DNA from 4 places in the Megasphaera sp. UBA4382 genome. Region 1 is predicted to be linked to each of the others. Evidence: riboswitches for the same ligand, from Rfam matches in the RefSeq annotation. Region 1 holds a riboswitch; each other region holds the start of a gene.
The links. Region 1 has a riboswitch for S-adenosylmethionine ahead of metK (methionine adenosyltransferase). Riboswitches for the same ligand answer to the same signal wherever they lie in the genome.
Positions count from the first base shown of each region.

Region 2: it holds a riboswitch for S-adenosylmethionine, as region 1 does, so the genes downstream of both, B4H10_RS10470 (methionine ABC transporter ATP-binding protein) here and metK (methionine adenosyltransferase) in region 1, are expected to answer to the same signal.
Region 3: it holds a riboswitch for S-adenosylmethionine, as region 1 does, so the genes downstream of both, B4H10_RS05430 (MetQ/NlpA family ABC transporter substrate-binding protein) here and metK (methionine adenosyltransferase) in region 1, are expected to answer to the same signal.
Region 4: it holds a riboswitch for S-adenosylmethionine, as region 1 does, so the genes downstream of both, B4H10_RS07215 (MetQ/NlpA family ABC transporter substrate-binding protein) here and metK (methionine adenosyltransferase) in region 1, are expected to answer to the same signal.

Region 1 covers NZ_DGRS01000055.1:6,453-11,683, forward strand. Annotated here, with positions in the region: gene B4H10_RS06395 (phosphatase) at 1-216, shown strand, start outside; gene B4H10_RS06400 (EamA family transporter) at 387-2,012, shown strand; SAM riboswitch class I at 2,111-2,213, shown strand; gene metK (methionine adenosyltransferase) at 2,295-3,485, shown strand; gene rpsU (30S ribosomal protein S21) at 3,637-3,816, shown strand; gene B4H10_RS06415 (GatB/YqeY domain-containing protein) at 3,842-4,294, shown strand; gene B4H10_RS06420 (glutamine synthetase) at 4,449-5,231, shown strand, end outside.
Region 2 covers NZ_DGRS01000083.1:8,530-13,760, forward strand. Annotated here, with positions in the region: gene B4H10_RS10455 (tyrosine-protein phosphatase) at 1-447, opposite strand, end outside; gene B4H10_RS10460 (capsule assembly Wzi family protein) at 460-2,004, opposite strand; gene hpf (ribosome hibernation-promoting factor, HPF/YfiA family) at 2,326-2,850, opposite strand; SAM riboswitch class I at 3,065-3,166, shown strand; gene B4H10_RS10470 (methionine ABC transporter ATP-binding protein) at 3,251-4,294, shown strand; gene B4H10_RS10475 (methionine ABC transporter permease) at 4,275-4,928, shown strand; gene B4H10_RS10480 (MetQ/NlpA family ABC transporter substrate-binding protein) at 4,945-5,231, shown strand, end outside.
Region 3 covers NZ_DGRS01000047.1:12,012-17,242, forward strand. Annotated here, with positions in the region: gene B4H10_RS05415 (PhzF family phenazine biosynthesis protein) at 34-807, shown strand; gene B4H10_RS05420 (TIGR03905 family TSCPD domain-containing protein) at 899-1,138, opposite strand; gene trxA (thioredoxin) at 1,158-1,523, opposite strand; gene B4H10_RS05430 (MetQ/NlpA family ABC transporter substrate-binding protein) at 1,660-2,484, opposite strand; SAM riboswitch class I at 2,574-2,671, opposite strand; gene B4H10_RS05435 (ABC transporter substrate-binding protein) at 2,971-4,017, shown strand; gene B4H10_RS05440 (ABC transporter ATP-binding protein) at 4,104-5,213, shown strand; gene B4H10_RS05445 (ABC transporter permease) at 5,200-5,231, shown strand, end outside.
Region 4 covers NZ_DGRS01000061.1:20,220-25,450, reverse strand. Annotated here, with positions in the region: gene B4H10_RS07225 (heavy-metal-associated domain-containing protein) at 1-69, opposite strand, end outside; gene metF (methylenetetrahydrofolate reductase [NAD(P)H]) at 183-1,040, opposite strand; gene B4H10_RS07215 (MetQ/NlpA family ABC transporter substrate-binding protein) at 1,071-1,904, opposite strand; SAM riboswitch class I at 1,983-2,077, opposite strand; gene B4H10_RS07210 (energy-coupling factor ABC transporter ATP-binding protein) at 2,525-3,334, shown strand; gene B4H10_RS07205 (energy-coupling factor transporter transmembrane component T) at 3,336-4,019, shown strand; gene B4H10_RS07200 (tryptophan transporter) at 4,033-5,231, shown strand, end outside.

The DNA of each region.
Region 1 (5,231 bases):
CTGCTGAAATATTGTCAGCAGTACCAGGTTCCTGTCATTGCCGGCAGTGACGCACATATATGGCTCGATGTCGGAGATTTGCAGCGGTCGGACGCCTTTTTACAAAATGCCCGTTTTCCCGGATCTCTCGTTCTGAATGCGACGAAAGAAGGCTTATTATACGTCCTCAACGATACGCCGAGACGGAAGCGGCTTGCTGCCAGCCTGTCTGAATAGATGGTGTAGTGAACACCGGGAAGTATAAAAAAACAAAAGAATGGGATGGAAAAGTGTAGCACCTTTTTATATTGCAACGCTTATCGAGCGGGTATATAATGAGACTTGCTTTAATGGTTTGATGTATCATTTCATTTAAAAGCAGTAATGTATGAAGAGGAGGCTTTTCTATGTCATCTAAATTAGGCACAATCTGTATTGTGCTGACAGCACTGGCCTTCGGGACCATGGAAATCTCGTTGAAAATCGCTGGCACTGCTTTTACTCCCTTTCAATTGACCTTTCTTCGTTTTCTCGTCGGTGGTCTGCTGTTGATGCCTCTGGCACTGCGGGATATGAAGAAGCGCCATATCCATCTGAATCGTTCTGATATAGCCTATCTGGCTGTGCTGGGGCTGGTCAATATCTGTTTCAGCATGATTTTGTTCCAGATTGGGGTCAATATGGCCAATGCCGGCCTTGCGGCTATCGTTTTTTCCAGTAATCCTGTCTTTGTCATGATTTTTTCGTATTTTATTATTCATGAAGCATTTACCCGCAAAAAGGCAATTACCCTGGTCCTGAGTATCGTCGGTCTGATTATCGTAGCCAATCCCGTAGCCATTATCGAAAGCGGCAATTTCGGGCTGCTCGTTTCGGCTGCGGCAGCTGTTTCCTTTGCCCTCTATACGACACTTGGTAAGCTGCGTATTGCCAAATTGGGCGGCAATGTAGAAAATGCCTTCAGTTTCCTTCTGGGCTGCTTTTTCCTGTTCTTTATCCTCCTGTTTCACGGCGATCCTATCCTGGGCGGCATCAATTCCCGTACTATCTGGCCGCTCATTTATTGCTCCCTCGTCGTTACCGGTTTCGGGTACCTGTGCTTCATGAAAGCAATTGAACTGACTGGCCCTTCTAATGCATCTTTTGCCTTCTTCATTAAACCAGTCATCGCGTTGATCCTGTCGGCGATTATTCTGTCGGAACCGATTACGATGAACGCTGTCATCGGTCTGGTTCTCATCCTTCTGGGCTGCACCATGGCAGGGCCTATCGAACATCTCCTGTTCCGCCATCATGCGGTCGGTGAAATCGAAGGGCGTAAAAATCATCCGGCATGGATACGGGAAAATGCAGAATGCCCGCTGGTCATCACTATTTCCCGGGAATTTGGCAGTGGTGGCCGCAATATAGGCAAACTCGTAGCCCGCAAGCTGGGCGTGCCCTACTATGACACGGCTATTCTCAATATGACACGGAAAGAACATCCCCAGACATTCGAAGCCTGGCGCAAGGAAAAAGACCAGCATCTCGGTCCGCTCCTGGCTAAAGTCTACGATGATTACGTCCATTATTCGACAGGGTATGAGTCGAAGCGGCAGGAGATGTTTAATGATGAATCCGATGTCATCCGGGAACTAACCAACGGCAAATCCTGCGTTATCGTCGGGCGGCTGGCAAACTATATTCTGCGCAAGCGTCCCAATACATTTAATGTATTTATTTCTTCTGATCCGGACTGGGCTGTGCAGCGCATCATGCTGCGCGAACACGTCGATGCCGATACGGCTATGAAAATCCGCAACCGCGTCAACAAGGAACGGCGCGACCACTGCATGTATTGTACTGATTCCTACTGGGGATATGGGGCCAATTACGATATGAGCCTGAAATCCAGCGATTACGGTGTCGTAAAGACAGCAGACCTCATCCTGGCAGCAGCACAGCATCGTCTTACCATTTCGAAAGACGAACTCAATCCTGTTACAAAGGACAATGCCCGGGATGAAAAGACAACAGCTGTGCCCAAAGCCTGATACGGTATAGGTGTTACCGGGCAGGGAAAATTTCTTTTGAAAAAGACTTGCATTATCCTGCTATATCGGGTATACTATCTTACGTCAAATAAAATATAGTTCCATCAAGAGACGGCGGAGGGACTGGCCCTGTGATGCCGCAGCAACCTTCATCTATTGAAAGGTGCTAAATCCAACAGTGTATATACTGGCAGATGGGTATACGTAGCCCCCTCTTGTCAGAGAGGGCTTTTTTTTACATACGTATCAAATGGAACTAAAAAAGTTAAGGAGGATATACAAATGGCTAAAAACCGCGAATTCTTTACTTCTGAATCCGTTACTGAAGGTCATCCTGATAAGATGGCTGACCAGATTTCCGACAGCATCCTTGATGCCATCCTGGCAAAAGACAAAAATGCCCGCGTTGCCTGCGAAACGCTGGTAACGACTGGCATGGTCCATGTCGTAGGTGAAATTTCCACTACCTGTTATGTCGATATTCCACATATCGTCCGCGAAACAATCCGTGAAATCGGTTACACGCGGGCTAAATACGGCTTTGACTGCGATACATGCGGCATCCTCGTATCCCTTGACGAACAGTCTTCAGATATTGCTATGGGCGTCGATGAAGCTATGGAAGCAAAAGAAGGGCAGAAGGATAAATTTGATATGATTGGTGCCGGTGACCAGGGTATGATGTTCGGCTACGCTACTAATGAAACGGACGATTACATGCCACTGCCGATTTCCCTGGCACACCGTCTGGCACGCCGCCTGGCAAAAGTCCGTAAGGATGGCACGCTGTCTTATCTCCGTCCCGATGGAAAGACACAGGTCACGGTCGAATACGATGACGGCAAACCGGTCCGTATCGACACCATTGTTATTTCGGCACAGCACAGTCCGGAAGTAACACGTGACCAGATTGAAAAAGATCTCCTCGAATACGTCATCAAGCCGGAACTTCCTGAAGGCCTGTTCGATGACAAGACAAAACTGTATATTAATCCGACGGGACGGTTCGTCATCGGCGGCCCTCAGGGTGATTCGGGCCTCACGGGACGGAAAATCATCGTCGATACGTACGGTGGCATGGCCCGTCATGGCGGCGGATGCTTCTCCGGCAAGGACCCCACAAAAGTCGACCGTTCGGCCGCTTATGCAGCCCGTTATGTAGCCAAGAATATTGTTGCCGCGGGACTGGCTGATAAGGTCGAAATCCAGCTGGCTTATGCCATAGGCGTTGCCCGCCCTGTTTCTATCCACGTTGAAACGTTCGGTACAGGCAAGGTCGATAACGATGTCATCGTCAGCCTGATCAATAAACACTTTGATCTCCGCCCGGCCGGCATCATCGAAATGCTCGACCTGCAGCGTCCGATTTACAAACAGACCGCTGCTTATGGTCACTTTGGCCGCAACGATCTGGATCTTCCCTGGGAAAAGACCGATAAGGCCGATATCCTCCGTAAAGAAGCCGGATTATAATAGGCAATCATCCTTGATGTCTGCCTGAGGAAAGTGTATGACTTCACTTTCTACAGTACTTTACGGATTGACAAATATGCTCTTTTTGAGTATAATTTCAATGTGTGCAGTAAAGCACTCCCTAACATACATTTGGAGGGAGGGATATAGAATGGCAGAAATCAAAGTTGGTAAAAATGAATCCTTGGACAGCGCACTGCGCCGTTTCAAACGTTCTTGCCAAAAAGCAGGTGTTCTTTCCGAAGTCCGGAAACGCGAACACTATGAAAAACCGAGCGTACGGAGAAAGAAAAAATCTGAAGCAGCACGGAAACGGAAGTATAGAGCATAATCGCAAAGAGTAGAAGGGTGATATCATGTCTCTGAAAGAAGAACTGCTTCAAGATATGAAAACGGCAATGAAAGCGAAAGAAGCTGGTAAGACGGCTCTTTCCGTCATACGCATGGTCCGTAATTCCATTAGAAATACGGAAATCAATGGTAAATGCGAACTGGATGATGCCGGTGTGGCAGCAGTCATTGCCAAAGAAATGAAACAGCGCAAAGAATCGCTGGCTGAATTTGAAAAAGCCGGCCGTACTGACCTGGCAGACCAGACAAAGGCTGAAATGGCCGTTCTGGAAAAGTATATGCCAAAACAGCTGACGGAAGATGAAGTTGCGCAAATCGTCCGTGACACCATTGCCGGGCAGGATGCGTCGTCTCTTAAGATGGGCGATGTCATGAAGCTCGTCATGCCGAAAGTCAAGGGCAAAGCCGACGGGAAGGTCGTTTCCCAGACCGTCAAAAAAATCTTACAAAACAAGTAGTGAATTTATCATAAATCGCTTGACAAATCCGCTGATTGATTGTAATATTTAACCATGATTTAGACAACAAAATAAGTCATGAATCAAGTCAAAGAAGACTTCAAACCAAATTTTAGGGGAGAAGTCTTTTTTATTTGTTAAGGAGGAATTGGGTATGGTAAAAGAAGATTTAGTTTATGTCATTCCTGCAGGTCAGTATGGTAAAGAAGGGGTATTGGCCCTGCTCGAACAGCATCCGGAAATCAAATTTGTATCTCTCGTCGGCGTCGATCTCGCCGGCAATGATACAGATGAAAAGATTCCTATTTCTACGTTCTTTGATGACTATGATGATTTCTTCAATGCAACGGCTTTCCAGACAGATGGTTCTTCCGTCGTCCTGCCGGGCATTGCAACGCTTTCCAATGCCCGTGTTGATATCAAGGCTGACCCCGGTGTAAACTGGTTCGTCGATTATAACGATGGCAACATCGATTATGCAACAGGCAAGCCGGTTGGTACTCTCCGTATCCCCAGCTTTCTGCGTCATGCAACGGGCTATATCGATTCCCGTTCCATTCTCCGCAACACATTGAATTATGTTAATGATGAACTTCTGGCAGTCATCAAAAAATACGGCGTCAAAGGCCTGACCATTAATACTGACGATATCGAAAAAATCGTATTTACGACGGCAACCGAACTGGAATTCTGGGTCAAGACCCCGAGCCAGGAAGTGGCAACACGCAGCCTTTCCGTTACACAGAAACTGCAGGAATCGTATTGGCAGCGTACACACGGCGTAGTCCGTACAGCTTTGGAACAGGCTGTTGAACGCCTCCGTCTCTATGGCCTCGAACCAGAAATGGGTCATAAAGAAGTCGGTGGTATCAAAGCCCAGATTGATGATTCCGGTAATCTGATTTACGTTCTCGAACAGCTCGAAATCGACTGGAAA
Region 2 (5,231 bases), on a different contig from region 1:
ATCAGGGTGGTTCATCAGTTGTTCATACCGTTCCACATGAGCCAGGACCGGCTGAAAACCGCGGAGCTGTAATTCATAGATCAGACGCTCTGCCATATCCGGCTGGGACTGATCGGTCAGTTCCAGCAGAATATAGGGACTGCCGGCCAGGCAGTAGTCCCAGCTGCCTTCTTTGAGGAAACGCAGGACATCTCCATTGAGCTCGATTTCGGCACCGCTATAGATATGGATAGGCAGATGCGCCCTTTTAGCCGCTTCTGCCACCTGGGCCGTTTTCTCCTCTATTTCCTGCCATGATGGGACGTGCCCGCCCCGGTTGACATGAGGCGTGGCGATGATATCGGTCACGCCCGATACGGCAGACATATGAAGCATGGAAAGGGTCATATCCAGGTCCCTGGAACCATCGTCAATGGCAGGGATAATATGAGAATGTATGTCAATCATTTTCTATACTCCTCACTGGTACTGCCACTGCAGGCTCACTAAGGCGAAGGCGTCGTGATCGCTATGGCCGCCAGGCTGGCTGACCGATGCATAGCCGGCCGTTCCTTGGAGATACATATGGTCACGGAGCTTTTTCTGCCCCGTGAGGCCCCATTCATTGACCGACTGAGAATGCATTGTATCCCGGTCCCGTTCGATGCGCATAGCATAGAGACCGATACGGCTTTCTTTGGGCAGATAATGGCGGACGGCCGCATAGTATTTACGGGCATTTCGTCCCATATCGTCGCCCATGATGGCATCGTGGTAGGTCCAGCCATTCTGGAAATGTTGGTGACTGTACCAGCTGTCTGTCGTATGGGCCATTTCCAGGGTCATATCCCAGGAGCCATCCCGGGTCAGCGCCGGCAGGTAGAGACCAGCACGCCACGCTATATCAGCAGGCAGATAATGAGACTGGTCTTCGCCATAGAGTTCTCCATAGAGGGTCATCTTTGGCAGACGGAGACGAAAATCACCGCCGGCGATATCATTCCAGCGGTCGTCGCTGTTGTCATCATTGCGGCCATAGGTCCAATGTTTCCAGTCGGGCCAGTCCAGGCCGTTATGTTCCCCACCCAGTACGGAAATCCGGGCCAGACCGAAGGTAAAGTACGAAGCCGGGGAAAAATCGGTACGGATTCCCAGGATGCCGGCATGGTCGTAATCGGTACGGCCTGCTGCAGCGGCTTTATCGGCGCGGCTGCCTTCGAGCTGACCGTAAAATATGTGGAAATCCCGTTCTCCCAGGAAACGGAAAAATCCCCCGGTTTTACGGGGTTCATTGTAGTGAAGCTGCACCGTCGTCAGAGGGCGCATATTGTTCCCCAGTGCCAGATTGCCCGTTTCTCCCTGTCCCCAGCGAAAGGCTTCCCGGCCAATTTCCAGATTCCATATACCCATCTTCTGCTTGATATAGCCTTCTTCCAGGGTGACACTGCCTTTGTTATCCCGGTCGTAGCTGACACGGGGTCGGATGGACAACGCGAGGTTCTGATCAATATTCCCGGAAATTTCCGCTGAAAGGATGCCGTTTCCATCGCGGCCATAGGTATACCCATTCTGCTGGTGGGAAAAGGGCTGCCAGCCTGCACTCATCCCCTGTCCATAGCGATATGTTTGTTCGTTGCCGTGCAAAACGCCGGCCTGAAGGGATACGTCACGGAGTCGTACCGGGTCCTGAAGCTTATTTCCATCGAGTACCGCTAGTTCAGGTGCGACGTATTGGGCCATGGCTTCTGTTTCATCGGCCAGATAGGACGGCATGGGACGCTTCTTTGCCGTTTCCTGTGCTTCTCTTACCCAGCGGGCCAGCTGCAGACGGCTATACGGTCGGGCCCCATTGGGCATGGTTTTCAAATACCCCATGGCACTCAGCTTATCAATATAGGAATAGTAGACGCTGTCTACCGGTACATTGACGGTGACGGATGGAGCTGCCTGTACTCCCGATGTCACCGTCAGGAACAGGCAGGCCGTGCTCATCAGCCATGCGGGATATTTTATGTTCAATGTCATCGCCTCGGTCTCTTCCTGGATATACAAATTTACCCCCCGATGACATATGTCGATTACATAAGCATCGGGAGGGCGCAATAGTAACAAAATATTAAAATTTAACATTTTTTTAAAAATTTCTGAAGCTAACTCTTATCATACAAAAAATCGGCACATAATACAAGTTATCTGACATGAAAAAATCTTATGCAAAGTTAAGGTAACATCCTTATATTAGAACACATTGCGATATCTATGTAAATACGGGATTGAAAGGCAAAAAAAAAAACAAGGGCTGTGGTACCCTTTTTCTGCGATACCACAGCCCCTGTATGATTCAGCTTAGTATTCCGGTTCAATCAGGCCATATTTACCATGTTTCCGTTTGTATACGACGTTGATGGCTTCCGTTTCCGAATTGAGGAAAACGAAGAAATCGTGGCCAACGAGATTCATCTGCAGGATAGCTTCTTCTACGTCCATAGGACGGGCTGCAAATTTCTTGACCCGGGCAATTTCAAAGTTTTCTTCCGGTGCAGCCGGTCCTTCGACGAGTCCTTCATGGAAGGAGCCGCCTTTCATACGGCGTGCCAGCTTCGTTTTATATTTGTGGATCTGGCGTACCATTTTGTCGTAAACCAGATCGATGGCGGCGTACATATCGTCATTGGCTTCGACGCCACGAAGAACGACACCATCTACTTTCAAGGTGATTTCAGCAATTTTACGATCTTTTTCGACGGAAAGAAGAGCCTGGACATTGACTTCATTTTCAAAGTACTTCGTTACTTTCTTTTCATGTTTCAGTACATAGTCCTTTAATGCCGGTGTAATTTCTAAATTCTTGCCTCTTACGATTGTTGCCATACAAATCCCTTCCTTTCGTGAGAAACTTCGTTCCGGACCATCCATGCTTAAAATCCGGATATCCTGCTCCTCATATATTAAGTATTCGATATAAAAAGGTAAATTCCTGCTTGACGATGAAATATTTTTTTCGAACGGCATTCAATTTTTTACACAAATAACATTGACAAGGATTCCTATTAGTGTTAGTATACAACTCAGCAATTACATAACCTATTCATCCAGAGCAGCCGAGGGAATGGCCCTATGACGCTGCGGCAACCCCCCATAGCGGGAAGGTGCCAAGTCCAACGGATTTCTATCCGGCAGATGAAATGATTGTATACGTACCGTCAGCATCTGTTGACGGCTTTTTTATGCTATCAGCACCTCCAGGTGTATCCATTAAGGAGTTGATCTTGTGATTACCTTTGAAAACATTACCAAGACCTACGGCGGCAAAACGCACGTCCAGGCCCTGAAAGGCATCTCACTGACTATCCATGACGGCGAAATTTTCGGCATCATCGGGAAAAGTGGTGCCGGCAAATCGACGCTCGTCCGCTGCATCAATATGCTGGAAAAACCGACGACGGGCAAAGTCATCATCGACGATAAGGAACTGACGGCCATGTCCGACAGCCAGCTGCGGGCCGAACGCAAAAACATCGGCATGATTTTTCAGCATTTCAATCTGCTGTCGTCCCGTACCGTTTTTGACAATATCGCTTTTCCGCTGGAACTGGCTGGCGCTTCCAAAGAAGTCATCCGCAGCAAGGTCGATTCCCTGCTCGAACTGGTCGGCCTGACAGACCGTCAGTTCAATTATCCGTCCCAGCTTTCGGGTGGCCAGAAACAGCGTGTCGGCATCGCCCGCGCCCTGGCCAGCGATCCGAAAATCCTGTTGTGCGATGAAGCGACATCGGCACTGGATCCGCAGACGACAAAATCCATCCTGGAACTGCTAAAAGACATCAACAAACGCCTGGGCATCACCATCGTCATCATTACCCACGAAATGGCCGTCATCAAGGAAATCTGCGACCGCGTGGCTGTCATCGAAGGCGGGGTCATCAAAGAACAGGGCCGGGTCATCGACGTCTTTACCAATCCCCAGTCAGAAACGATGAAAGAATTTGTCAAATCAGTCATCAATATGGAACTGCCCGAAGGCATCAAAAAACTGGGCGTCACCAATCAGCCATCGCCGGACCGGGATATGCTCGTCCGCTTCCGTTTCAAGGGAGCCGCTACCAACGAACCACTGGTAGTCAATGTCGCCCGCAAGTTCAATCTCGATGTCAGTGTCCTCTACGGCAACATCGACTATATCCAGGATGTACCGTTCGGCTATCTGATTGTCGTCATCATGGGCGATATGAAAGCCCAGACCGAAGCGTATTCGTATATTAAGACGCAACCTATTGAAAGCGAGGTTTTAGGATATGTCCCCAGAACTCATTAAATTAATGATACAGGGTATCGAAGAAACACTGTTCATGGTGTCCATTTCTACTCTCATTGCTGCTATCATCGGTATTCCTCTCGGCATCACCCTGGTTACGACCAGCAAAGGCCACATTCTGGAAAACAGGGTAATCAATCAGATTCTCGGAACTATCGTCAATATCATCCGTTCCATCCCGTTCATCATCCTCATGGTCGCCATCATCCCGCTGACCCGCCTCATTGCCGGTACGTCTATCGGCACGACGGCAGCCTGTGTACCACTGACTATCGTTGCTATTCCCTTCCTCAGCCGGCTCGTAGAAACGAGCATCCGCGATGTCGACTTCGGTCTCGTCGAAGCGGCAGAATCCATGGGTGCTTCTCCGCTGCAGATTATCCGCAAAGTCCTGCTTCCGGAAGCACTGCCTACGATCATCAATAATATTACCGTCCTCATCGTCAACCTCATCGGGGCTTCAGCTATGGCCGGTGCCATCGGTGGCGGCGGTCTTGGGGATATCGCCATCCGCTACGGCTACCAGCGTTTCCAGGCCGATGTCATGCTGGCTACGATCATTATCCTCGTCATCGGCGTCAACCTGATTCAGGCTTGCGGCGACTTTGCATCCCGCAAGAAGAATAAAAAATAAAAGGAGTGTCTGTATCATGAAATCATTCATCAAAAAGGCCGTAACACTGGCGGCCCTCGCTACACTGTGCGTTTTTGCCGCCGGCTGTGGCAGCAGTGACAACAATTCCAAATCGGCTTCTTCCGACAAAAAAGAAATCACCGTCGGCGTCACACCGGGCATCCATGCGGAAATCATGGAACAGGTCAAAAAAGAAGCTGCCAAACAGGGCATTACCATTAAAATCATGGAATTCTCTGATTATGTAACTCCCGATGTCGCCCTCTCCAATAAGGAAATCGACATGAACTCGTACCAGCATAA
Region 3 (5,231 bases), on a different contig from region 1:
AACAGGTTCGTATTGAATGAGGAGGAATGAGGTATGAAATGTTATGTTGTCGATGCGTTTACGAAAGAAGTATTCAAAGGAAATCCGGCTGCTGTATGCGTCATGGATTCCTGGCCTTCCGATGAACTGATGCAGAACATCGCCATAGAAAATAATCTGTCAGAGACCGCCTTTACGGTAAAGGAAAAAGACGGATACCGCCTGCGCTGGTTTACGCCAGGCGGAGAAATCGACCTCTGCGGCCATGCGACGCTGGGAACATCCTTTGTCCTGGCAAACTTTATCGAACCACAGTGCCATACCTTCGTCTTCCATACATTGAGCGGCGTGCTTACGGTGACCCGGAAAGGTGAGCTGTTCTCCATGGATTTTCCCGCTTATGATATGAAACCGGTGCCTGTGACCGATGCCATGGAAAACGCGCTGGGAGTCCGCCCGGTAGAAGCATACATGGCCCGGGACCTTCTCTGTGTACTGGAAAATGAAACACAGGTCCGGGAATGCCAGCCCGATATGGAAAAACTAAAACACCTTGATGGACTGCTGTGCAATGTTACGGCAAAAGGAACGGAGTATGACTGTGTCAGCTGCTCCTTTGCTCCCAAATTATCCGTGCCGGAAGACCCGGTATGCGGCAGCGGGCATTGTCATATTATCCCGGTCATGGCAGAAAAACTAGGTAAGAGTGATTTAGTTGCCTATCAGGCGTCACGCCGTGGCGGCGAATTGTACTGCCATATAGAAGATGGTCACATCGCCATGGCTGGTTATGCGGTCTTGTATTCGGAAGCTGACCTTAAAATTTGATTCATTGTGAAAATATAAAAGGGGGATTGTACCGGCATGAGAGGTTACTCATGCTGGTACAATCCCCTTTTAAGCGGTCAGGATAACCAGATCAGACGTATTCTTTTAATGCCTGGGCCAGCTGATCCGGACAGGACGTAGTGCGTTCTCCGCAGCGGATGCCTTCCAGACGGCGGATGACTTCGGTGACGGGCATTCCTTCAGCAAGGCTGGAAAGGCCGAGATGATTGCCGGGACAGCCCTTTGTAAAGGCGACATCATAGACTTTTCCATCTCTGACGTCAAAATCAATCTGTGTGGCACAGATGCCACTCGGTTTATACGTATGCAAGGGAATCCTCCTTTCGTCATTAATCGAAGAGTGCCAGAATGCTGGCTTTCGGCTGGGCACCGACAGAACTCTTGTAGAGCTGGCCGTTCTTGAAGACCAGGAGAGTCGGGATGCTCATGACATTGAACTGCTGGGCCAGTTCCGGCTGTTCATCTACATTGACTTTGCCTACTTTGTATTCCGGATGTTCGTTAGCTATTTCTTCGACGACGGGGGCTACCATACGGCAGGGACCGCACCAGGTGGCCCAGAAATCAACGAGGACCGGTTTATCGGACTGCAGGACTTCCTGATTGAAATTATCATTGGTAAATGTGTATTCCATATATGATTCACTCCTTTGGTATGCGTATTGTCTGTAAGACACTTCTATTATATCACACATTTGTCAAATTTTACGAGAAAAATAATAAAGAATATCCGATATATTTTAATGAAACATATTAATAATTTTAGAAATTCAATAGTTGTCCCAATAAAAAACGGCCCGCCACCGATGTGACGGACCGCTTTGCCGGCTATTAGAATGCAGGCAGGATGGTTCCCTGATATTTGTCGTTAATAAATTTCTTGATCGCTTCAGACTGATAAATCTGAACGACTTTTTTGTATGTTTCGTTGTTTTCATCACCCTGGCGGACAGCGAATACGCAGGCGTAGGGCGATTCAATCGATTCGACGAGGATGGAATCTTTTTTCGGATTCAGACCGGCCGGAATGGCGTAGTTGGTATTAACGCAGGCGATGTCTGTATCATCGAGAGAACGCGGCGTCTGGGCGGCATCGAGTTCGACGAATTTCAGATTTTTCGGGTTCTCTGTGATATCAGCAACGGAAGCTTCGATGGAATCGCCGTTCTTCAATTTGATCAGGCCGGCCTGCTGCAGGAGGAGCAGGGCACGGGCGCCGTTGGACGGGTCGTTCGGAATGGTGACTTTGCTGCCCGGAGCAACTTCATCGAGAGATTTATATTTGTGTGAATAAACGGCCATAGGCATGAGAATCGTCTTTCCAACAGACGTGAGCTTCAGGCCCTGCTTTTTGACGATATTGTCAAGGTACGGCTGATGCTGGTAGGAGTTCATGTCGAGGTCTTTTTCGGCCAGTGCTTTATCAGGCTGTACATAATCGTTGAATTCTACGACTTTGATGGTAATCCCCTGTTTGGCAGCTTCTTTCGCTACTTCATCCATGATTTCTGCATGAGGACCAGCTGTTACCCCTACTTTAATTTCTTTTTTTGCCTGGTCGCCTTTGCTGTCATTGCTGGAACCGCAGCCGGCAGCAAATACGCAGATAGCTGCAATTAGGCCGGCGGAAATGATTTTTTTAATAGATGATTTCATGTTTCGTACCCCTCTCCTGAGTGTGTATAAAAAATAAGTCCGTATCAACAAAAAAGCCGTCATGCAGATGACGGCTTTATTAATCTTATGATTCATCTGCCGGAATAATCCGATGGAGTTGGCACCATACCTTATGGCGGTTGCCGCAGTGTCATCGGGCCATTCCCTCGACTGCTCTTGATGAAACGTGTTCAGTTGATGATGCAGATATTAGCATAGTTTTTTTCTCTTGTCAAGTATTAGTTTTTTCTATATCTAAAAATACAGACCGCAAAAATACCGTTTTTTAATGCACCGTATTATTTCTAATTGAAATATATGATAATTTTTATAAAAAATGACATATACTATATGTGAAAAAATAGGATGTATTAAGAAAATTAGATGTTTTTTATCTTTTACCGGATAGACAATATATATGAATACAGTACAATAAAAGTGCGCAATACGTGTTTCGGAATTTGGTAAAGCGAAAGGAGCAGAAAGATGAAACAAATCACAAAACGAATCATTACCTTGGCGATTGCAGCGGCGACACTGGTTTCATTGGCTGGCTGCGGAGGTGGTCAGAAGAGTGCATCTGGCAGTGATGATAAGGTGCTTACGGTGTATACGGCCCGTAGCGAAAGCCTGAACAATCTGGTCATTCCTAATTTTGAAAAAGATACGGGAATCAAAGTCAATGTCGTCGTAGCCGGTACGGGACCGTTATTAAAACGCGTTTCGTCAGAAAAGGGCAATCCACAGGGCGATATCCTCTGGGCAGCAGATCAGACGATGCTGGAATCCCAGAAAGACTTATTCATGGAATATGTGTCGCCGGAAGATAAAAATATGATGGAAGCGTTCCGCAATAAGACGGGATATTTCACACCAGCTTTTGCTGATCCTACCGTCCTTATCGTCAACACGAATCTGGCTGGTGACACGAAAATCGAGACCTTTGATGACCTGCTGAATCCGGCATTAAAGGGTAAGATCGCCTTTGGCGACCCGGCTAATTCCAGTTCGGCATTCCAGTCTCTCATGGCTATGCTCTATGCCAAAGGAAAAAATGGTGATCCTATGAGTCCGGAAGCATGGGAATATGTGGATAAATTCATTCAGAATCTCGATGGCAAGATGCTGAACAGTTCCGGCGCTGTCCACAAAGGCGTTGCCGATGGGGAATATACGGTAGGCCTCACTTGGGAAGACCCGGCAGCTACCTATGTCCGCAACAGCGCTCCCGTCAAAGTCGTATTCCCGAAAGAAGGAGCTATTTTCCCTGGTGAATCGGTGCAGATTATCAAAGGATGCAAACATCCGGAAAACGCTAAAAAATTTGTCGATTACATGATTTCACAGAAGATTCAGGAAATGGCTGGTAAGGAACTGACGGTGCGGCCGCTTCGCAAAAATATCGAGCTGGCTTCGTATATGACGCCTATTGATCAGATTCATCTGTTCCCCAACTATGATGAAGGTTGGGTATCGGATCATAAACAGGATATCGTGTCGATGTGGAACCAGCATCTCGAAAATAACAGATAAATGATTGTATTTGCATCAGTTTGCGGCAGGAAACTCAGTATCAGTGCAGCGGGTCCTGCCGCATTTTTTATAGGGAGGAAGAGAAAATGAGCGTATCCATTGATATTGATCACGTGGTAAAACGCTATGGGGACAATACGGTAGTAAAGGGATTGTCTCTTCATGTTAAGCCAGGGGAGTTTTTTACTCTGCTGGGACCATCGGGCTGTGGCAAGACGACGCTACTGCGTATGATTATCGGGTTCAACTCTATTGAAGAAGGGGAAATCCGGCTGAATGGGAAGCGTATCAATGATGTGCCTGTAGAGAAACGGAATATGGGCATGGTGTTTCAGAACTATGCCATATTTCCCCATATGACGGTACGGGACAATGTGGCTTTCGGACTGCAGATGCGGGGGGCCGGGAAAGGCGATATAGAAAAACGGGTAGACGACATACTGAAAATTGTGAAAATTGACCATTTAAAGGACCGTATGCCTGCGGCTCTTTCTGGCGGCCAGCAGCAGCGGGTTGCCCTGGCGCGGGCTATCGTCATTCAGCCGGAAGTACTCCTAATGGATGAACCATTGTCCAATCTGGATGCCAAACTTCGGGTAGAAATGCGGAATGCGATAAAGAAAATCCAGCGTCATATCCACATTACGACGGTGTATGTAACCCACGACCAGGAAGAAGCATTGGCTGTATCAGATCGCATCGCTGTCATGAATAATGGTGTTATTCAGCAGATCGGGACGCCGCAGAATATTTACAAACGGCCGTTCAATACGTTTGTAGCCGGATTTATCGGTCTGTCCAATTTTCTCGATGCAAAGCTGCAAAAAGACGGGAATGCCCATACCCTGCATTTCAAAGATGGATATAACGTGACCATGGATAATCTCGATGAGTCGGCAAAAGATGGAGAGTCCGTCATCGTATCCGTACGGCCGGAAGAATTTTCTATTGTGCCGGCCGGTGAAAGGGGAATTTCTGCAGTCGTCGAAAGCAGCGTATTCCTGGGAATTGCTACTCACTATTTTATGAAATCGGATGATGGAAATAATCTGGAAGTCATCCAGTACCAGGGTGAAGGCAGTTATCTTCCCGATGGGACGGCCGTGAGTCTGCAGCTTAAGAGCGGCCGTATCAACGTATTCCATAGCGACAGTGCAGAAACGATGATAGAAGGTGGTCATAATGGCACAAACTAAACGATCTCATATTTCATT
Region 4 (5,231 bases), on a different contig from region 1:
GCCGCTGATATAGATATATTTTTCTTTTCCTTCCTGACTGGAACCGAAAAGGTTACTGAAGAATCCCATGTATATCCCCTCCACATCTCGTATATGAGAATGAATTTTATTATATACATCTATTATACGGAAGAAATGGCAAAAATACAAGTCAATGCAATCCGGTGTTTGTCTTATGAGTGCTACAGCAGTGTGCGGATAGCGTTGGCAATGCGGGTGGCCACGTATGGATTGTTCATGGTGTAGATGTGGATGCCGTCTACGCCGTTGGCCAGGAGATCTACAATTTGATCGATGGCATAGGCGATTCCGGCATCGCGCAGGGCGATATTGTCATGACCATACCGGGTCAGGATCTTCTGGAATTTCAGTGGAAGAGTAGCTCCGCAAAGAGTGACCATCCGTTCTATTTGTTTCTTGTTGGTTACGGGCATGATACCCGCTTCGATAGGAACGCGGATTCCAGCCTGGGTCGATTTGTCGAGGAAGTTGTAAAAATCGTGATTATCGAAGAAAAGCTGGGTGATGAGTTCGCTGGCACCGGCATCGACTTTGATCTTCAGATGGTCTATGTCTTCTGCCAGTGTTTTAGAATTGGGATGGCCTTCGGGATAGCATGCGCCGATGATATTGAATTCATCACCTGTCTGTTGACGGATGAAGGCGATGAGGTCACTGGCATGGGGAAATACGCATTTCGGTTCGATGCCGGGCGTTTTATCTCCGCGCAGGGCCAGAATATTTTCGATACGGTGTTCCCGTAATTTCTGCAATGTATCCAGTACTTCATCTTTGTCCAGGTTGATGCAGGGCAGATGGGCTGCCGTTTCGCAGTTCAGGCTTTTGATTTTGGAAGCGACTTCTACGGTGAGATTTCCTCCTTTGCCGCCGGCACCGCAGGTGACGCTGATAAAATCCGGATGGAGACCGCTCAGTTTTTCCAGTGTCGGATAGACCGTTTCAACGGGAATTTCTTTTTTGGGCGGAAAGACTTCAAAGGAAAAAACAGTTTTCTTAGAAAATAAATCACAAGTTTTCATCTACATACCCCTCGTCATGAAATAGTGTTATCAGAAGCTGGGAATAATAGCTCCGTTATATTTTTCTTCAATAAATTTCTTTACTTCCGGTGATTGCAGTGCTTTTGCCAGTTTCTGGATTTCCGGACGATTTTCATCACCGCGGCGTACGACCAGAACGTTGGCATAAGGCGAATCCTTGGATTCGGTGAATAAGGCATCCTGTAGCGGATTGAGTCCGGCTTCGAGAGCGTAATTGGTGTTGATAAGTGCGATATCTACATCATCCAGGGAACGGGGAATCTGGGCGGCATCGAGTTCGATGAACTGGAGGTTTTTGTCATTTTTTTCAACATCCTGCACGGTAGATGCGATACTGCCTCCGTTCTTCAGGCTGATCAGGCCGGCTGTCTGGAGTACGAGAAGTGCACGGCCACCGTTTGTAGGATCATTGGGGATGGCGACTTTGGCATTTTGTCCAAGCTGGGCCAGTTCCTTGATTTTATGGGAATAAATGCCCATAGGTTCAACGTGGACCTTGCACAAGGCAACCAGGTCCGTACCGTGTTCGTTGTTGAATTTTTCCATATACGGTTCATGCTGATAGAAATTGGCGTCTAGTTCTTTATCCTGCAAGGCCAGATTCGGTTTGACATAATCTGTGAATTCGATAATGTTCAGGTCTACTCCTTCGGCGATGAGCATGGGCTTGATTTCTTTCAGGATTTCCCCATGTGGTACCGGTGATGCACCGACAGTAATTTTGACATTCTGAGATACTTCCCGGCCACCGGCCGGTTTCTGTCCTCCGCAGCCGGTCATGAGAACAGCTGCAGCTCCTATAGCGATGGCAGCAGCGGTTATCCAGACTTTCCATTGTTTCATACTATCCCTCCTGTAATCTAAAGCCTCCAGAGGGCATAAAAAAGACTCTTTCCCGAAAGAGAAAGAGTACAGTGATTTTCTTTATCTCCCGGAATTTCTTCCGCAGGAATTGGCACCGTATTATCGGTTGCCGGGTTTCATAGGGCCCGTCCCTCCGCCACTCTGGATAAATGTATATACCGTCATAAGACAGTACGTAATGAAATTGTTGAAGTTATTTTACCATGATTGCAGAATTTGTCAAGGAAGAAAAAAGATTGGCTGATTTCTCTTGACTTTAAGAAAAAAAGCCGTATAATTACAAGTAATCTACATAGTATTGTCGATGAACGAAACGAGTACGTGTACAGCGACAGCTACAGCGAGCCGATGGCAGTGAGAGTTCGGCGCCGGTCCGTACAGGGAATGGATTCGGGAGATGCGGCCTGAACGGTGACCAAGTAGGGTTCGACGGTGTAGTTCCACCGCTATCAAAGAAACGTGTATCGCTCTTTTTGAGGGCCGTACATAGTGAGATGGGCTTTATAAGCCAATGTGGGTGGTACCGCGGAAGAATCAGACCTTTCGTCCCTTTAGAGGGATGAAAGGTTTTTTTATTGTTTAAGAGAGGATGAACAGGAATGCTGGAAATGAGAGATGTGACGTTCCACTACACAGACGGTACACCTGTATTGGAACATATGAACCTGACGATTGGTACCGGTGAATTTATCGGCCTGGGCGGCCGCAACGGCTGTGGGAAGACGACGGTAACCCGCTTGCTCATGGGTCTTGAAAAACCCGTATCGGGAGATATTTTCCTCGATGGGAAAAGAATCAACGATGAAGAAGCGGCAGCCCGCAGTCCCTATATCGGATATGTATTCCAGCGGCCAGAACGGCAGATGTTCCGACCGACTGTGCGGCAGGAAGTAGCTTATGGACCGGAACAGCTGGGCCGCAGCCGTGAAGAGGTTGCATCGGCTGTTACAGCAGCGCTGCAGGCTACAGGGCTGGAACATCTGGCAGAAGCTTATCCACCCAATCTTAACCGGGGAGAAAAACAACGCGTTGCCATTGCGTCGGCCATTGCCATGCACACACAGTACCTTATCCTCGATGAACCGACGAGTGGCCAGGACAGTGCCGATAAAAAATCGCTCATGGCACTTTTATCCCGGCTTCATCGGGATGGACTTACCATTCTTATCATCAGCCACGATATGGATATATTTGCCGAATACTGTCAGCGGGTCATCGTTATCGGACATCATACGAAAGCCTTTGACGGGACACCACAGGATTTGTTTACGAAAAGAGAAGACTTGTATGAATTAGGATTGAACCGGCCTGATGCCGTGACGTTGTCTCAGGCTGTAGCGGGACTTCCATATTGCAAGTCCGTTGATGAATTTACGGCAGCCATGCTGCAGCGTCTGGGAGGGAAATAAGATGAAACATTTTGTACCAGTAACAAAATTATTAGGCACTGTTGCTTTTTCGTTCTGGGCTCTCGTGCTGCACACGCCAGGCCCTCTGGCAGCCCTGGTCGTCATCGAACTAGTCCTTTTGGGCTTTACCGGCAATATAGCTCGCAACTTTAAGGCTGCCATGAGCCTGGCTGTCTTTGCTGTTTTCCTGGCAGTGGTACAACTTCTGGGAGGCGGTTCTCTCGAATCGGCTTACGTTACGGGACTTCGGATGCTGGCGATGACCATCGTATTTATCATCCTTCTCACGACAACGCGGCTGCAGGATTTGACAGCGGCGCTGGTCAAACAAATCCATATTCCATATGAATATGCGTTCATGTTTACAGCAGCACTGCGGTTTGTCCCCGATTTCATTGCCGAAAGCAAAACGGTTCAGGAGGCACAGGCCTGCCGGGGGCTTTCAACAAAAGGTAATGTCTTTAAGAAATGCATTCATTACATGGGTGTCATTCAGCCGTTGATGCTTAAATCCCTGGGGCGTTCAGAAACGATGGCGCTGAGCTTGGAATTACGGGGGTTTGGCAATAATGAACATAGCTTTATGGCAAATGTACGGCCAGCCGGCTGTGACTATGCCGTTATGGCTTTATTCGTGGGAGTGAGTGTACTTGTCGTGTATATGCGTATTTTTGGCATAGTCTGAGGGGGAACGGGAAATGAAACATATTGAAGATATCAGCACATTAGAATTTCATCACCGTCAGGGTGGACAATTCCGCTGGATTACCATTACGACGCTGATGCTGGCTATTGGTACTATCTTGCATCTCGTATCGCCAAGCGTTGGCGGTGTCACGCCAAACTGGACCATTGCAACGTACTGTGTGGCTATCTGCCTGACCAAACCGACCTATCGGCAGGCTCTGGGCATTGGCCTGGTAGCAGCACTGATCAACGTCCTTACCTCTAAATCAGGCTTTCCTTATGGCAATCTCATCAGTGAACCCATAGGAGCTCTGACTTGTGCTTTTCTGGTTAAAAATCTCGCTTTACTGAAATTCCGCGGCCATTCGTGCCTGCCTGTCCTGACGGGCTTCGCGGCTACCTGTATGAGTGGCGGTGCTTTCGTCACGATTTTGAAATTTGCCTTAGGCCTGCCAAATAATGTTTATTTTACGGGCATGCTGCCGCTGGTTGTTATCGTCGGTGCACTCAATGCTGTAGTAACACCACTTATGTATTTTCCGGCTCTTCGCCTCTTCGTATCGCGGGGAATCCTCGATTCTCTGGAAGAACAGAGTGTCACTTCGGATCACAGCCAGTATGATTTGAAGCCGTCTGTCCCGGGACTTATTTCCATTGAACATCTGTCTTACACTTACAACAAACAGACGACGCCGGTCCTCGACGATGTGAGCCTGGCTGTGCATAAGGGAGATTTCCTTGTCATTACCGGCGAAAGCGGCAGTGGCAAGAGTTCCCTCTGTATGGCTATGACCGGTGCCATTCCTCATTACTTTGGCGGTGTCATGAAAGGCATGGTGTATGTGGACGGAAAGGCTACGACGCAGACAACCATTTCCCGTCTGGCCAGCCGTGTCGGTGCTATGCTTGACGATTATGACAGTCAGCTCGTGGCTATGACGGTGGAAGAAGAAATCGCCTTCAGCCTGGAAAATCAGGGTGTAGCACCGGATAAGATTGAAACGGCTATTACGGAGGTATTGGAAAAGGTTAAACTGACGCCGTACCGTACACGGCAGCTGACCAATTTATCCGGCGGACAGCGTCAGCGTCTGGTTATTGCCGGAGTGCTGGCGACCAATCCGGAAATCCTCGTATTCGATGAACCGACATCGGCTCTCGATCCGGAAGGAACCCATGATTTCTATGAACTGGTTCACGAATTGAATGT